Regions from separate parts of the Streptomyces sp. NBC_00569 genome, predicted to be linked through region 1. Evidence: riboswitches for the same ligand, from Rfam matches in the RefSeq annotation. Region 1 holds a riboswitch; the other holds the start of a gene.
What was found. Region 1 has a riboswitch for ZMP and ZTP ahead of OHO83_RS04080 (bifunctional 5,10-methylenetetrahydrofolate dehydrogenase/5,10-methenyltetrahydrofolate cyclohydrolase). Riboswitches for the same ligand answer to the same signal wherever they lie in the genome.
Positions count from the first base shown of each region.

Region 1 (8,299 bases):
GCCACCCGACGGCGAGCACGGAGACCTCGATGAACGTGCGGACGACGCGGATGGAACGTCCCGTGAGGGCGGACGCACCGGTCATCAGCCCGTCCCGGGGCCCCGGCCCGAACCGTGCGCCCACATAGACGGCGACGGACAGCGCATTGGCGAATGTCCCGGCGAGGAGGAGCCCGACGCGTTCGGGAAGCGGCAGGCCCTCGGGGACGAGCGCGAGCCCGAGGTCGGACGAGAAGGCGATGACGACGAGGTTCGCGGCGGTCCCGAACGTCGGCCGCTGCCGCAGAGGGATCCACAGCAGGAGGACGCACACTCCCACGACGGCGGTGAGCGTGCCGAAGCTCAGCGAAGTGTGCTTCTCCAGCCCCTCGTTGAGAACGCTCCAGGGACTCAGGCCCAGCCCGGCGCGGACCATGACGGCCATGCTGAATCCGTACAGGGCCAGGCCGATGAACAGCTGGGGCAAGCGGTGGAGCGGGCGTTCGCCGAGGCGTACGTAGGCGAGTGGGGGAGCGGAGCGGCTGCGCCCGGTCCCCTCGTCTCCCGGAGCCGCCTGCTCGGGGCGGGCCGTCGTGTCCGTGTCCTGCCGCATATGTGCCTGCCTCCACCGTGGGTGCCGTGGGCCTTCAAGGCCATTGCGGCAACTCTGTAGAGTGATTGGCCCGGGTGACATGGCCAATTTCGGGAGAATGGTTTGACTGACGCGAACGCCTTCCAGCCGGTGGACAAGGTGGGCCGCGCGGACCGGACCCTGGGCAGCCGCCGGCTCGCCGCGATGCTGCCCGACACCGCCGGCACGAGACCCGCCTACCGCCACCTCGCGCAGGCGATCAGCACACTCATCCTGGACGGTCGCATCGCCCTGCACGTCAGACTCCCCGCCGAGCGCGAACTGGCCGCCGCCCTCGACACCAGCAGAACCACCGTCACCGCCGTGTACGACCTGCTGCGCGAGAGCGGTTACGCACACAGCCGCCAGGGCTCGGGCACATGGACCGCCCTTCCCGAAGGCCGCACCCCCAGTGGCATCACCCGTCTCCTCAGTCCCCAGGACAGCGCGATCGACCTGGCCAGAGCCTCCCCCGGGCTCCCGCAACAGGCACTCGTCGACGCCCTCGCGCACATCACCCCGCAACTCGCCGCGCAGGCACACACCCCCGGCTACCACCCCTACGGCCTGCCCGATCTGCGCGCCGCCGTCGCCGAGCGCTACACCCGACGGGGCCTCGCCACCCTGCCCGAACAGATCCTGGTGACATCCGGCGCGCAGCACGCATTGACACTGGTCCTGGGACTGCTGAGCAGCCCCGGCGACCGGGTCATGGTCGAGAACCCGTCCTACCCGAACGCCCTCGAGGCGCTGCGTCGTGCCCGGCTGCGCACCGTGTCCGTCCCGGTGACCGAGAGCGGCTGGGACATCGAGATCACCGAATCGACCCTCCGTCAGGTCGTGCCCCAACTGGCCTACCTGATCCCCGATTTCCACAACCCGACCGGCTGCCTCATGCCCGAACACGAGCGGGCGCGCGTCCTGCGCGCGGCGGAGCGGTCCGGTACGTGGCTGGTCATCGACGAGACGCTGGCCGACCTCGCGCTCGACGTCCCCCCGCCGCCTCCCTTCGCCTCCCACGCCGCGAAGTGTGGCACCGGCCGGGTCGTCAGCATCGGCTCGATGAGCAAGACCCACTGGGGCGGCCTGCGCATCGGCTGGCTGCGCGCGCCCGCACGCCTCGTCACCGAACTCGCGGGCCAGCGCGTGGCCACCGACATGGGCGGATCGGTCGTCGACCAACTCCTGGCACTCGCCCTCCTGGACCGGGCCGACGGTCTTCTGTCGTCCCGAGTCGAGCAACTACGCGTGCAGCGCGCCGCGTTGGCCGCCGCACTGACCGATCACATGCCGCACTGGACCTGGCAACTGCCGCCCGGCGGCCTGTCGTTGTGGGTCGACCTGGGTGAACCGGTGGCCTCCGCGCTGTCCGAACGAGCCATCGACAACGGCGTCCGGATCGAGAGCGGCGCCTGCTTCGCCACCGACCCCGGCATCTTCGAGCAGCGGATGCGCATCCCGTACACGACCCCGGCGGACACCCTGCTCGAAGCCGTCCACCGCATGGCGACCGCGCTCGCCGCCGGCCTTCCGCCGGCGTCCGGCGCGCGACGGCCGCACTGGGTCGCCTGAGCATCGGAGGACGAGGGAGATCGCTGCATGGCGTACGGAGGTGAGCGTCCCGGGACCGGTCCGCTCTTTCGCCTCGCATGGCGTGGGTCCCACCACCCGGGCCGCCCCGTCGAGGACCAGTGGATCGCCCTCGACGGAGATGCGGACGGCGGCTGGTGGTTCGACGCGTACTTCCTCGGGTGCCTGCCGCTGGGGCAAGGGGCGCCGCGGGCCGCCGAGTTCGCCCGGTGGCTCCTTGCGGCGCCGCCGCCGGGCCCGTACGAGCGGGAGTTCACGCTGATCGACCGTGAATCGCAGGCCGGATCCGCGCGGATCGCCGCCGGTACGCTCCTGACCGTCGAGTTCCTCCTGGGCCGCGAGGAACCCGACGGTCCCGAGTATCTCCAGGTGCTGCCGTCGGGCGAGACGGCCGTACGGCACCTCGGCTTCGAGGTGTGCGCACCGCTGGAGTGCGCACCGCTGCCGCGCGCCGCCCTCGAGATGGCGGCCGCCGGACTTCTCGACGCCGCCACCGACCGGGGATCCCGGATGCGCGATCGGCGCGGTCCCGTCAGACGAGCGCGCGATCGAGGTCCGCACCGAGCTGGTGGTACGCCGCGGTGACCGTCTGGGCCAGGAGGACGGCGATGGTCATGGGGCCCACCCCGCCGGGGACGGGAGTGATCAGGCGGGCCCGCTCGGCCGCGGTGTCGAAATCGACGTCGCCGACGTTGCCCGCGTTGTAGCCCGCGTCGATCACGACCGCGCCGGGCTTGATGTCCTCGCCGCGGATGAGCCGGGGCCGGCCCACGGCCGCCACCACGATGTCCGCCTCCCGCACGTACGCGCTCAGGTCGGCCGTGCGGGAGTGGCAGTACGTCACGGTGGCGTCCCGGGCGAGCAGGAGCATCCCGGCCGGCTTGCCGAGGATCGCGCTCCGGCCCACGACCACCGCGTGCCGCCCCGCGACATCGACGTCGTACTCGTCGAGGAGCCGCATGATTCCGCCCGGTGTGCAGGAGACGAACCCGGGCAGTCCGAAGGCCATCGCGCCGAACGAGGTCATGGTGACGCCGTCGACGTCCTTCTCCGGGGCGATGGCCTCGAACGCCGCGCGTTCGTCGATGTGCGGGCCCACGGGGTGCTGGAGCAGGATTCCGTGCACCGACGCGTCCTGCGACAGCTCGCGGAGAGTGGCGACCAGCTCCGCGGTCGTCGTTTCGGCGGGGAGCTGGACGCGCCGCGACTCGATACCGGCCTTGGCGCAGCGGGCCTGCTTCATACGGACGTACGTGACGGAGGCGGGATCCTCACCCACCAGGACGGTCGCGAGGCAGGGCGCCGAGCCCGTACGCCTCACCAGCTCCGCCGCTCTGCCCGCGGACTCCTCGACGAGGCGCCGGGCCGTGCCGGTGCCGTCCATGAGGTGGGCTGTCGGTGTCGGGGACATGGTCGCCTCCCAGGCGTCATTGACCATTCGCCCAGGCGCACGGCATACATCGACCCTTTGGTCAGGCCGCTCCCCGGTGGTTCTCCACCCCAGCGCCAGTCACGGCCTGTCCGACACTGTAACGGTTTCGGTCAGCCGTGCGAGAGCCGCGGCCTCCTCGCTGCCGTCCTCGGCGCTGAAGACATGCACCACCAGGCCCGTCTCGCCGGGCGCGGCCGGTACGTGCAGCGTCTCGAAGTCCAGGGTGAGCAGCCCGGCCACCGGGTGCCTCAGGCGCTTGCGCCCCGCCGCGCACATCACGACCTCGCCGCTGTCCCAGATGCGCCTGAACTCCGCGCTGTGCGAGGTGAGTTCGGCGATGAGGCCCGCCAGTTCCGTGTCGTCCGGGTAGCGCCCCGACCAGACGCGCAGCTGGCCCACGGCCTCCGCCGCCCGGTCCTCCCACTCCGGGTGGACGACGCGCGAGGCGGGGTCGAGGAACAGGTACCGCGCGTTGTTGCGGTCGCGGCGGGCCGGCTCGGCCAGGCCGCCGATCAGCTCGGCGCCGAGCGCGTTCCACGCCACCACGTCCAGGCGGTGGTTCGTGGCGAAGGCCGGGAAGCCGGCCATGGAGTCGAGGAGCCGCCGCAGCATCGGGCTCACCCGGGCCTCGGGCGCGGGGCCCCGCCGGGCGCCTGCCAGGGTGGCGAGATGCCCGCGCTCCGCCGTGTCGAGGCCGAGCGCTCCGGCGAGCGCGTCGACGACCTCGGCGGACGGCTGAGTGGCGCGGCCCTGTTCCAGGCGCACGTAGTAGTCCACGCTGATCCCGGCGAGCTGCGCCAGCTCCTCGCGGCGCAGTCCCCGCACCCGTCGGCGGCGGCCGCCGGAGAGCCCGACGTGCTCCGGTGCGACGCGCGCGCGGCGGGCGCGGAGAAAGTCACCGAGACCGTGCTGCGAGCCGCCGGTGGTGAGGGTGGTAACCGCGTCCGTTCCCCCGATGTGGTTCACGCCGTCCATGGGCCCAAGTATGCGTGGTCCTCGCAGTACCAGGATCAGCGTTCCGCCGTTGACCAGGGTGCTGGCTGCCCGGACGCGCCCGGGCGAACGTGGTGGCATGAACGACACGACGCCTCGGCGGCCCAAGAAGATCCTCGTGGTCAGCGCCCACCCGGAACCCCGTTCGCTCAACTCCGCGTTGACCGACTTCGCGGTCGAGCACCTGCGCACGGCAGGACATGAGGTGAAGGTGTCCGACCTCTACGCGATGAAGTGGAAGGCGACGGTGGACGCCGACGACTTCCCCGAGCACACCGGAGCGGGCCGGCTGCACGTGATGGCCGACTCCGAGCGGGCGACGCTCTCGGGCGGTCTGTCGCCCGACGTCGCGGCGGAGCAGGAGAAGGTGCGCTGGTCGGACGCAGTGGTCCTGCAGTTCCCGATGTGGTGGTTCTCGGCGCCCGCGATCCTCAAGGGCTGGATCGACCGGGTCTTCACGAGCGGCTTCGCGTACGGCCCCGCGGTCCCGCCGCCGTACGGCGAAAGCTCCCTGCCGGGCAGGCGGGCGCTCGTGTCGGTGACCGTCGGCGCGCGCGAGTCGGCGTTCTCCGATCGAGGCATCCACGGAAGCCTCGACGACGTCCTGCACCCCGTCCAGCACGGCCTGTTCTGGTTCACCGGCATGAGCCCGCTGGAGCCGTTCGCGGTGTACAGCGCGAACGAGCTCCCCGACGACCGCTTCGTCACGGCACGGAAGGAGTACGCCCGACGGCTCGACACACTCTTCACGGCCACGCCGGTCCCCTTCCGGTCGCTCACGGGCGGGGACTACGACCACGACATGAGGCTCCTGCCGGGGGTGGAGACCCCGGGTGCGAGGGGGCTCGGTCTGCACGTCCGCGACCGGGGCTGAGGGCCTTCTCGACTACTCCCTTCTCGATTTGAACACGTTCAAATGTCTGCGCTAGGGTGGTGCCGACGCGATGAGGGGGCTCCATGAAGATCGTGATACCCGGCGGCACCGGGCAGGTGGGGACGATCCTGAAGCGTGAACTGGCCGAAGCGGGACACGAAGTCGTGGTCCTCACGCGGCGGCCGGTGCGCGAGGGGGAAACGCGCTGGGACGGCGAGACCCTGGGGCCTTGGGCCGAGGCCGTCGACGGCAGCGATGCCGTGATCAACCTCGCCGGACGCAGCGTCAGTTGCCGCTACACCCCCGCCAACCTCCGGGCCATGATGGACTCGCGCGTGCGGTCCGCCGAAGTCGTCGGCGAGGCCGTCGCCGCCGCCGCGCGACCTCCGAGGGTGTGGCTGCAGATGAGTACGGCGACCGTCTACGCCCACAGCTTCGCCGCACCGAACGACGAGGCGACCGGCGTGCTCGGCGGCGACGAGGCCGGCGTCCCCGGCTACTGGAGCTACAGCGTCGAGATCGCCAAGGCGTGGGAGCGAGCGCAGGAGCGGGCGGACACCCCGCACACCCGCAAGGCCGCCCTGCGCTCCGCGATGGTCATGAGCCCCGACCGCGGCGGCGTCTTCGACATCCTCCTGCGCCTGGCCAGACTCGGCCTCGGCGGTCCGGTCGCGGGCGGCGGCCAGTACGTGTCCTGGATCTACGACCGTGACTTCGCCCGAGCGGTCCGGTTCCTGATCGAACGCGACGACCTGGACGGGCCCGTGAACCTCGCCGCCCCAGAGCCGCTGCCGCAGCGTGACTTCATGCGCGCGCTTCGTACGGCATGGGGCGTCCCGGTGGGCCTGCCCGCGACGAAGTGGATGGCCGAACTCGGCGCGTTCGCGCTCCGCTCGGACACCGAACTCCTTCTGAAGAGCCGCCGCGTCGTCCCGGGCCGGCTGCTCGACGCGGGCTTCTCCTTCGACCATCCCGCGTGGCCCGATGCCGCCGCCAACCTCGCGCGGCGTGTACGCGGGGGACGTGACGTCACGCGGGACATGGCGGACGGACTGGTGTGAGGCGGGGGCCCGTCGGGCGACCCGCGTCGTCACCAGGGGAGCGGGCCCTCCGCGGCTACGTACGTGCCGGTCGGGCCGTCGGGGCCCAGCTGGGCCATGCGCACGATGATCTCGGCGCCCTCCTCGACGGTCTGGATGCCGGTGTGGGCGTTCAGGTCCGTCGCGGTGTAGCCGGGCTCGACCGCGTTGATCCGCATGCCGGGGAACGCCTTCGCGTACTGCACGGTGATCATGTTCACCGCCGTCTTCGACGCCGGGTAGGCGACTCCGGGATAGGCGTGGGTCGGCGTACCCGCGTCGGTGACCCGCGCCAGCGATGCCAGGCCGCTGCTCAGGTTGACCACGACCGGCGCCTCGGACTTCTGCAGCAGGGGCAGGAACGCGTGGGTGACACGTACGACGCCGAAGACGTTCGTCTCGAAGGTCGACCGCATCTCGTCGGCCGTCACGTCCGCGGCGCCGATCACGCCGCCGTCAGGGGTCCGGCCCTCGATGCCGGCGTTGTTGATCAGCACGTCAAGTCCGCCGTCGGCCTCGATGGCCTTGGCGGCGGCGGCGACGGAAGCGTCGTCCGTGACGTCGAGCTGAACCCAGAGTGAGCCGAGCCGCTCAGCGGCGCGGCGGCCGCGCTCCGGGTCGCGGCTGCCCACGTAGACGGTGTGGCCTGCGGCGACGAGCCGACGGGCGGTCTCGAAGCCGAGACCCTTGTTCGCTCCGGTGATGAGTGTTTTCGTCATGGCACCAGCGTGCGGCGGAGCGGCGCCGACAGCCAGGCGTCCCGTCTTCCTGGGACCGGCAGTACCAGGCGGGTGCCGACGCGGCCACCCCAGGAGTGCTCCCCGGCGTCGCCCCGAGATGCGTCCCGTCGAGTGTCACCTCGACCTCAGCTTTAGGGTGAGGGTTCGGTGATCCTGGGGGTCGCATCGCGCGCGGCGCGTGTCACCGGCCGCCGAACGCCCCCCGGCCGGCCTCGGGCGGCAGGCCGGTGACGCGGGTGACGTGTCGCCGCAGCATGGCAGAGGTCCCCATGTCGGCCCGTGCCGCCGCGACGGCCGGCCTGGACACGCTCCCGCGCCAAGCCCGGGCCGGCCGCTTCACCGTGGTCGCGTTCGGCTCCGCGCGGGACGCGCGCGTCGCCGGCCTCGTCCGCGACCGGCTCGACCGCGAGAGGGGCAGCGGACTCGTCCTGTACGAACACGCGCTGGGTGGCCGGGTCGCCGTCACGCCCTGGGCCGCGCACACTCCCCGGACGAACCCCCGAGGCGCGCGATGATGAACCTCGCGCCTCGGCGCGGCATCCGCGCGGAGGGCACCCCCGAGCCCGTACCCGCCGACGCCGAGGGCCGTTCCGCGCAGTCCTTCCTCGTGGAGGCCGTCGTGACCCGCGGTCACGAGACGCGCCGCGCGGTGGCGGGAGGCCGTGACATCCACGCCGTCACGGCGCCGCTCGTCGTCGAGGGCCTCGCGCGCCTTCTCCGAGGTGACCGGGCGGTGACGGGCGTGGTCGCAGTCGGCGAGGCGTTCGACGCCGGGAGCTTCCTGCGCGCACTCACCCTCGACCACCTGAAGCGCCTCGGGCTGCCAGCCGGGGCGAGTCGAGCGCGGTGTCTCGCTCGAGGCGGTGGCCGAGGAAGGGGCGTGGAGTCGGTCGCCTGCGGGCAGCGACTCCGGTCCGTCTTCCGTGCCAACACGGCTGTGTGCGGCCTGCTCTTGACGGACCGTCGAGCGGTTGACTTTCG
Region 1 is NZ_CP107783.1:864,515-872,813, reverse strand. It holds gene yczE (membrane protein YczE) at 1-592, opposite strand, end outside; gene yczR (MocR-like transcription factor YczR) at 695-2,182, shown strand; gene OHO83_RS04085 (hypothetical protein) at 2,210-2,785, shown strand; gene OHO83_RS04080 (bifunctional 5,10-methylenetetrahydrofolate dehydrogenase/5,10-methenyltetrahydrofolate cyclohydrolase) at 2,733-3,611, opposite strand; ZMP/ZTP riboswitch at 3,634-3,724, opposite strand; gene OHO83_RS04075 (helix-turn-helix domain-containing protein) at 3,711-4,607, opposite strand; gene OHO83_RS04070 (NAD(P)H-dependent oxidoreductase) at 4,705-5,499, shown strand; gene OHO83_RS04065 (TIGR01777 family oxidoreductase) at 5,583-6,560, shown strand; gene OHO83_RS04060 (SDR family NAD(P)-dependent oxidoreductase) at 6,590-7,297, opposite strand; gene OHO83_RS04055 (hypothetical protein) at 7,573-7,833, shown strand.

Region 2 (7,459 bases), 3.5 Mb from region 1:
CGTCCAGGACGTGCTGCGCCTTGGAGGGCGCGCCCTTGCTGGTGGTGCCCGCTTCGGCGGCAGTGAGCACGCGGTCGATGAGGCCCGCGACCTCGTCCATCTCCGCGGTGCCCAGGCCACGGGTGGTCAGGGCAGGGGTGCCGATGCGGATGCCGGACGTGTACCAGGCACCGTTCGGGTCGGAGGGGATGGAGTTGCGGTTGGTGACGATGCCGGAGTCGAGGAGCGCGTTCTCGGCCTGGCGGCCGGTGAGCTCGTAGGAGGTGGCGACATCGATCAGGTTGAGGTGGTTGTCCGTGCCGCCCGTGACGAGGGTGGCGCCACGGCGGGTCAGGCCCTCGGCCAGGGCTCGGGCGTTGTCGACGACGGACTGGGCGTACTCGCGGAACTCGGGACGGCGGGCCTCCGCCAGGGCGACGGCCTTGGCGGCCATGACGTGCGGCAGCGGACCGCCGAGGACCATGGGGCAGCCACGGTCGACCTGGTCGGCGAGCGAGTCGTCGCAGAGCACCATGCCGCCGCGCGGGCCGCGCAGCGACTTGTGCGTCGTGGTGGTGACGATCTGGGCGTGCGGCACCGGGTCGAAGTCGCCGGTGAGGACCTTGCCGGCGACCAGGCCCGCGAAGTGCGCCATGTCGACCATGAGGGTCGCCCCGACCTCGTCGGCGATCTCGCGCATGATGCGGAAGTTCACCAGGCGGGGGTAGGCGGAGTAGCCGGCGACGATGATCAGCGGCTTGAAGTCGCGGGCGGTGGCGCGCAGGGCTTCGTAGTCGACGAGGCCGGTCTGCGGGTCGGTGCCGTAGCTGCGCTGGTCGAACATCTTGCCGGAGATGTTCGGGCGGAAGCCGTGGGTGAGGTGGCCGCCGGCGTCCAGGGACATGCCGAGCATGCGCTGGTTGCCGAAGGCCTGACGGAGCTCGGCCCAGTCGGCGTCGGAGAGGTCGTTCACGTTGCGAACGCCGGCCAGCTCCAGGGCGGGCGCCTCGACGCGCTGGGCGAGAACGGCCCAGAAGGCGACGAGGTTGGCGTCGATGCCGGAGTGCGGCTGTACATAGGCGTGGCGGGCGCCGAAGAGCTCGCGGGCGTGTTCGGCGGCGAGGGCCTCGACGGTGTCGACGTTGCGGCAGCCGGCGTAGAAGCGGCGGCCGACGGTGCCCTCGGCGTACTTGTCGCTGAACCAGTTACCCATCGCGAGGAGGGTGGCCGGGGACGCGTAGTTCTCGCTGGCGATCAGCTTGAGCATCTCGCGCTGGTCGGCGATCTCCTGGCCGATGGCGTCGGCCACGCGGGGCTCGACAGCCCGGATCACGTCGAGGGCGCTGCGGAACGCTACGGACTCGGTGGAGAGGGTGGGCTCTGACATGACGGACCTCCGGACGGATGGGACCTCCTCTGCTCGAGCGAGGTCGAGAGCAGGAGGTTCACGGGTCGGCCCAGGCGCACGGCACACAGTTCACAGGCCGCTCCCCGATGGTCGGTCCCATCCCAGCGCGCCAGTCACGGCCCTGCGGGCCACACTACCGGGCGCGCCGCAGGACGGGGTTTCCCGGTCCACGATGCGAGCGACGATAGGAAGGGGCCACAAGCCCACGTCTTCGCGCCATCAGAGCTGTAAGAACGGAGATCCCGTGACTGCTGTGACTCCTCCGAATGCCGCAACGGAAGCCTTCATCACCGCGTCCGAGGCGCACAGTGCGCACAACTACCATCCGCTGCCCGTCGTGGTCGCGACGGCGGAGGGCGCCTGGATGACGGATGTCGAGGGGCGCCGGTACCTCGACATGCTCGCCGGCTACTCAGCCCTCAACTTCGGCCATGGAAACCGGCGGCTCATCGAGGCCGCCAAGGCGCAGCTGGAGCGGGTGACGCTGACGTCCCGGGCCTTCTACCACGACCGGTTCGCCGCGTTCTGCAACCAGCTCGCGGAGCTGTGCGGCATGGACATGGTGCTGCCGATGAACACAGGGGCGGAGGCGGTCGAGACCGCCGTGAAGACGGCGAGAAAGTGGGGGTACCAGGTCAAGGGGGTGCTCGACGGGAGAGCGAAGATCGTCGTGGCGGGCAACAACTTCCACGGGCGCACCACGACCATCGTCAGCTTCTCCACGGACCATGAGGCGCGCGCGGACTTCGGTCCCTACACGCCGGGGTTCGAGATCGTGCCGTACGGCGATCTGACGGCGTTGCGCGGCGCTGTCACCGAGAACACCGTCGCGGTGCTGCTCGAACCGATCCAGGGCGAGGCCGGTGTCCTCGTACCGCCGGCCGGATATCTGCCGGCGGTAAGGGAGTTGACCCGCGAGCGGAACGTGTTGTTCATCGCGGACGAGATCCAGTCGGGACTCGGACGGACCGGGCGGACGTTCGCCTGTGAGCACGAGGGCGTGGTGCCCGACATGTACGTGCTGGGCAAGGCGCTCGGCGGTGGGGTCGTGCCGGTGTCGGCGGTGGTGTCCAGCAGTGAGGTGCTCGGGGTGTTCAAGCCGGGTGAGCACGGGTCGACGTTCGGCGGGAATCCGCTGGCCTGTGCGGTGGCGCTCGAGGTCATCGCGATGCTGCGCACCGGGGAGTTCCAGCAGCGGGCGGCCGAGCTGGGCGAGCATCTCCACGCGGAGCTCGGGCTGCTGACGGACACGGGCAAGGTGACGCAGGTGCGGGGACGCGGGCTGTGGGCGGGGATCGACATCGATCCGTCGTACGGGACGGGAAGGGAGATCTCGCAGAAGTTGATGGCCAAGGGCGTCCTGGTCAAGGACACCCACGGCAGCACGATCCGGATCGCTCCCCCTCTGGTGATCAGTAAAGAGGACCTGGACTGGGGGCTCGACCGGCTCCGGGCGGTCCTGGCGGTCTGACGGTGGTGCGCCTCCGGCGCACGGGCGGCCCACTCGTGGTCCGGCCACTGACGGGGGCGCCCCCGGACGGGGAGCCGCTCACCGGCCGGTCGGCGTAGGCACAACCTCTACAGTCGCTTTGTGCTTCTTGGAATGCTTTGCGCGCTCGGGGCGGCGGTCTGTTTCGGTACGGCTTCCGTGTTGCAGGCGATGGCCGCGCGAGCCGCGGAGCCGGGGACGGGGTCCGGTGTCGACGCCGCGCTGTTGCTACGGGCGCTGCGGCAGTGGCGTTATGTCGCCGGGCTGGGGCTCGACCTGCTCGGGTTCGTGTTGCAGGTCGTGGCGCTGCGGTCCATTCCGATCTACGCCGTCGGGGCGGCGCTCGCCGCGAGTCTGGCGGTGACGGCGGTGGTCTCCACGCGGCTGCTGGACGTACGGCTGAGCGGCGTCGAGTGGGGCGCTGTCGGGCTGGTGGTGGCGGGGCTCGCAATGTTGGGGCTGGCGTCCGGGACGGAGGGAGAGGAGACCGGTTCGGTCACGTTGCGGTACGCGATGCTGGGGACGGCGCTCGGGGTGCTGTTGATCGGGGCGGTGGCCGGGCGGCTGCCGGGGCGGGGCCGGGCGCTCGCGCTGGGGCTCGGCTCGGGGTTCGGGTTCGGGGTGGTGGAGGTGTCGGTACGGCTCATCGACGACGTGTCGCCCGGCGCGCTGCTGAGCAATCCGGCGACGTACGCACTGCTGCTCGGTGGGGGTGCGGCGTTTCTGCTGCTGACCTCGGCGTTGCAGAAGGGGTCGGTCACCACGGCCACGGCGGGGATGGTCGTGGGCGAGACGGTGTGGCCGGCGCTGGTCGGGGTGATCTGGCTCGGGGATCGCACGCGCGAGGGGCTGGGCTGGCTGGCGGTTCTCGGATTCGTGGTGGCCGTGGCGGGGGCGTTGGCGTTGGCGCGCTTCGGGGAGGCACCGGTGGAGGACGCGTCCGCACCGGCCCGGGTCTGACCCGAACCTTGGCCGCGCCGGACGTTGGCCGCCCCGACCCGACCCGAGACGCCTGCCGCCCGATGCCGGTCCCTTATGGCAGCGCCCGGCACAAGGCCTCCAGCGCGCTTGTCCAGGCGTGGTCCGGTGGGGTTCCGTAGCCGACCACCAGGGCGTCCAAGGGTGGTTCGGTGGTGGCCGCGTCGTGGCGGAAGCTGGAGAGGCCGGAGACTCCCAGTCGCTGCCAGGCGGCGGCGCGGACCACGGACTGTTCGGTGCCGGGCGGGAGTTGGAGGACGGCGTGCAGGCCGGCGGCGATTCCGGTGGCGCGGACGTCGGGGGCGCGTTCGGCGAGGGCGGCGACAAGCTGGTCGCGGCGGCGGCGGTAGCGCAGGCGGGCACCGCGGACATGGCGGTCGTAGGCGCCCGAGTCGATGAACTCCGCGAGGGTCAGCTGGCCGAGGACGCCGCACGACCAGTCGGCGGCGCCCTTCGCCTCGATCACCTCCCCGATGACGGAGGGCGGCAGCACCAGCCAGCCGAGGCGCAGGCCGGGTGCGAGGGATTTGCTGGCCGTGCCGAAGTAGACGACGCGGTCGGGGTCGAGTCCCTGGAGGGCGCCGACAGGCTGACGGTCGTAGCGGAACTCGCCGTCGTAGTCGTCCTCCAGGATCAGTCCGCCGGTGCGGCGGGCCCAGTCGACGACGGCGGTGCGGCGGTCGGGGTGCAGGGCCCCGCCCATCGGGAACTGGTGGGCGGGGGTCAGGAGCGCGGCGCCCACATCCGGTTCGCCGGTCGCCAACTCATCGGTGCGGGTGCCGAGTTGATCGAGGGGAAGGGGGTGGGTGCGCAGGCCGGACCGCGTCAGGACGTCCCAGTGGACGTCGAGCCCGTACGTCTCCACGGCGACGTCGCGCACGCCCCTGTTGCGCAGCACCTCGCCGAGCAGCATCAGGCCGTGGACGAAGCCGGAGCAGATGACGATGCGGTCCGGGTCGGCGTGGACGCCTCGGGCGCGGGCGAGGTAGCCGGCGAGTGCGGTGCGCAGTTCGATGCGGCCGCGGGGATCGCCGTAACCGAGAGCGTCGTTCGGGGCGGCGTTGAGGGCACGGCGCGAGGCCTTGAGCCATTCGGCGCGGGGGAACGAGGAGAGGTCGGGGGTGCCGGGGTGCAGGTCGTGGCGGAGGCCGGCCGGAGCGCGCCGCCCGCGGGTCGAGGCCGGCCGGGGCGCCTCGACCGGTCGCTCCGCGACGCGCGTCCCCGAGCCCTGGCGCGCGGTGAGCCAGCCCTCGGCGACGAGGTCGGCGTAGGCATCGGCGACCGTGTTGCGGGCGATGCCCAGATCGGCGGCGAGTGTGCGGGACGAAGGGAGGCGGACACCGGGGGCGAGACGTCCGCCGCGTACGGCGTCACGGAGCGCGTCGGTGAGGCCTTTGCGCAGGCCGGAGCCGGTCGGCTCGAGGTGCAGATCGATACCGAGCGCCTGACCGGAGGGCGAAGTGGCCCAGGATTTCACCATGGAAATGGACCATACCTGTGGGCTACTCCGCTCGTAGGGTCGATGTCATGACGACGAACGAGAACACCACCGACAGCACCGGCCCGGCCACCAAGGAGTACGTCCACGAGCACACGCCCCGGCTGGCCTGGGCCAAGCATGCTCCGGAGGTCTACAAGGCCATGATCCGGCTCGACGCGGAGGCCCGTAAGGGTGTCGATCCGGTGACGCTGGAACTGGTCAAGATCCGTGCTTCGCAGCTCAACCACTGCGCGTTCTGCCTCGACATGCACTCCAAGGACGCGCTCGCCGCGGGCGAGAGCGTGGAGCGGATCATCCAGCTCGGCGCGTGGGAGGAGTCCCAGCACTTCTACACGCCCAGGGAGATCGCGGCGATCGAGCTGACCGAGGCGATCACCGTGCTCACGGACGGGTTCGTGCCGGACGAGACGTACGAGAAGGCGGCGAAGCTGTACGACGAGAAGGAGCTGACGCAGCTGATCGCCGCGATCACGGTGATCAACGCGTGGAACCGGTTCGGTGTGTCGACGCGGATGGTGCCCGGTCACTACACCGCGGGCGACTTCAAGTGACAGCCCGTACGACGTACCTGGACGCCGGTGTGCGCGACGCGATGATCGCGCTTGGCGCCGCCGCGAAGAAGGGGCTCGGCGACCCGGTTCTCGCCGAGCTGGTGATGATCCGGGCGTCGCAGCTCAACGAGTGCGCGTTCTGCCTGGACATGCACGTGGACCTCGCCGTCGAGAAGAACGGCGAGAGCGCCAAGCAGATCGCGCTGCTCAACGCGTGGGCGGAGGCCCCCGAGCGGTTCACCGAGCGCGAGCGGGCCGCGCTCGCACTCACCGAGGCCGTCACCGTCCTCACCGACGGCTTCGTGCCGGACGAGACGTATGCGGCGGCGGCCGAGCACTTCGGCGAGGACGAGCTCGCCCATCTCCTCGGCGTGATCACCGTCATCAACAGTTGGAACCGGCTCATGGTGAGCCGCCGGATCGCGCCGGGCGGACCGCAGTGGTGACGTGCCGGGTGCCCCCGTCAGGAAAGGCACCCGGCACGCGCGCGAGGAGGAGGCGTACGGCTACTTCGGCAGCCAGGACCGCCACGTCGACTCGTGCTCGTCGATCCACTTCTTCGCCGCCTCGTCCGGCGACAGCTTCTGGTCGGCGATGAGCAGGGAGACCTCGTTCTGGTCCTCGGTGGTCCACTTGAAGTTCTTCAGGAAGGCCGCCGCCTTGCCGCCCTTCTTCGAGAAGTCCGCGTTGAGGTACTTCTGGAGCGGCGTCTTCGGATAGGCGCAGGCCACCTTCTTCGGATCGGCGTCACAGCCGTCCTTGTAGGCCGGCAGCTTCACCTCCGTCATCGGCACCTTCTTGAACAGCCACTGCGGCTGGTACCAGTACGTCAGGAACGGCTTCTTGGCCTTGGCGAACTGCTTGATCTGGGTGATCTGAGCCGCCTCGGAACCGGAGAACACGACCTGGTACTTCAGCTTCAGGTTGTTGACCAGCGCCTTGTCGTTGGTGACGTACGACGGGGAGCCGTCGAGGAGCTGGCCCTTGCCGCCGCTCTCCGCGGTCCGGAGCTGGGACGCGTACTTGTTGAGGTTCTTCCAGTCGGTGACGTCCGGGTGCTGCTTGGCGAAGTACGTGGGGACGAACCAGCCGATGTGTCCGGTGACGCCGAGGTCGCCGCCGTTCACGATCGTCTTCTTGTCCTTGACGTACCGCTGCTCCTGGTCGGGGTGGCCCCAGTCCTCCATGATCGCGTCGACGCGACCCTGGCTGAGCGCGTCCCACGCGGGGACCTCGTCGACCTGGACGGTGTCGACTCGGTAGCCGAGCTCGTGCTTGAGCAGGTACTCGGCCACGGCGATGTTGGACTGCGCGCCGACCCAGGACTGCACGGACAGGGTCACCGTCTTCGCGCCCTGCGCGTTGGCGTACGGGGAGGACTGCTTGGTCATGTCGGCGGCACCGCAGCCGGTCGCCACCAACAGGGTGCCCGCGGCCGCGAGCCCCATGGTCGTCCTGCGTGCCCGCACCGGGCGGAAAGATCGAAGTGCTCGCATCGCGATCACGCTCCCTTCTTCGCGCGGCGTTCGGTCGGCTGGGTGACCCGGTCGAGC
Region 2 is NZ_CP107783.1:4,395,697-4,403,155, forward strand. It holds gene OHO83_RS19675 (glycine hydroxymethyltransferase) at 1-1,366, opposite strand, end outside; ZMP/ZTP riboswitch at 1,428-1,514, opposite strand; gene rocD (ornithine--oxo-acid transaminase) at 1,632-2,858, shown strand; gene OHO83_RS19685 (hypothetical protein) at 2,991-3,836, shown strand; gene pdxR (MocR-like pyridoxine biosynthesis transcription factor PdxR) at 3,910-5,334, opposite strand; gene OHO83_RS19695 (carboxymuconolactone decarboxylase family protein) at 5,382-5,906, shown strand; gene OHO83_RS19700 (carboxymuconolactone decarboxylase family protein) at 5,903-6,352, shown strand; gene OHO83_RS19705 (ABC transporter substrate-binding protein) at 6,413-7,354, opposite strand; gene OHO83_RS19710 (ABC transporter permease) at 7,408-7,459, opposite strand, start outside.
Region 2: another riboswitch for ZMP and ZTP. It lies ahead of OHO83_RS19675 (glycine hydroxymethyltransferase); the one in region 1 lies ahead of OHO83_RS04080 (bifunctional 5,10-methylenetetrahydrofolate dehydrogenase/5,10-methenyltetrahydrofolate cyclohydrolase).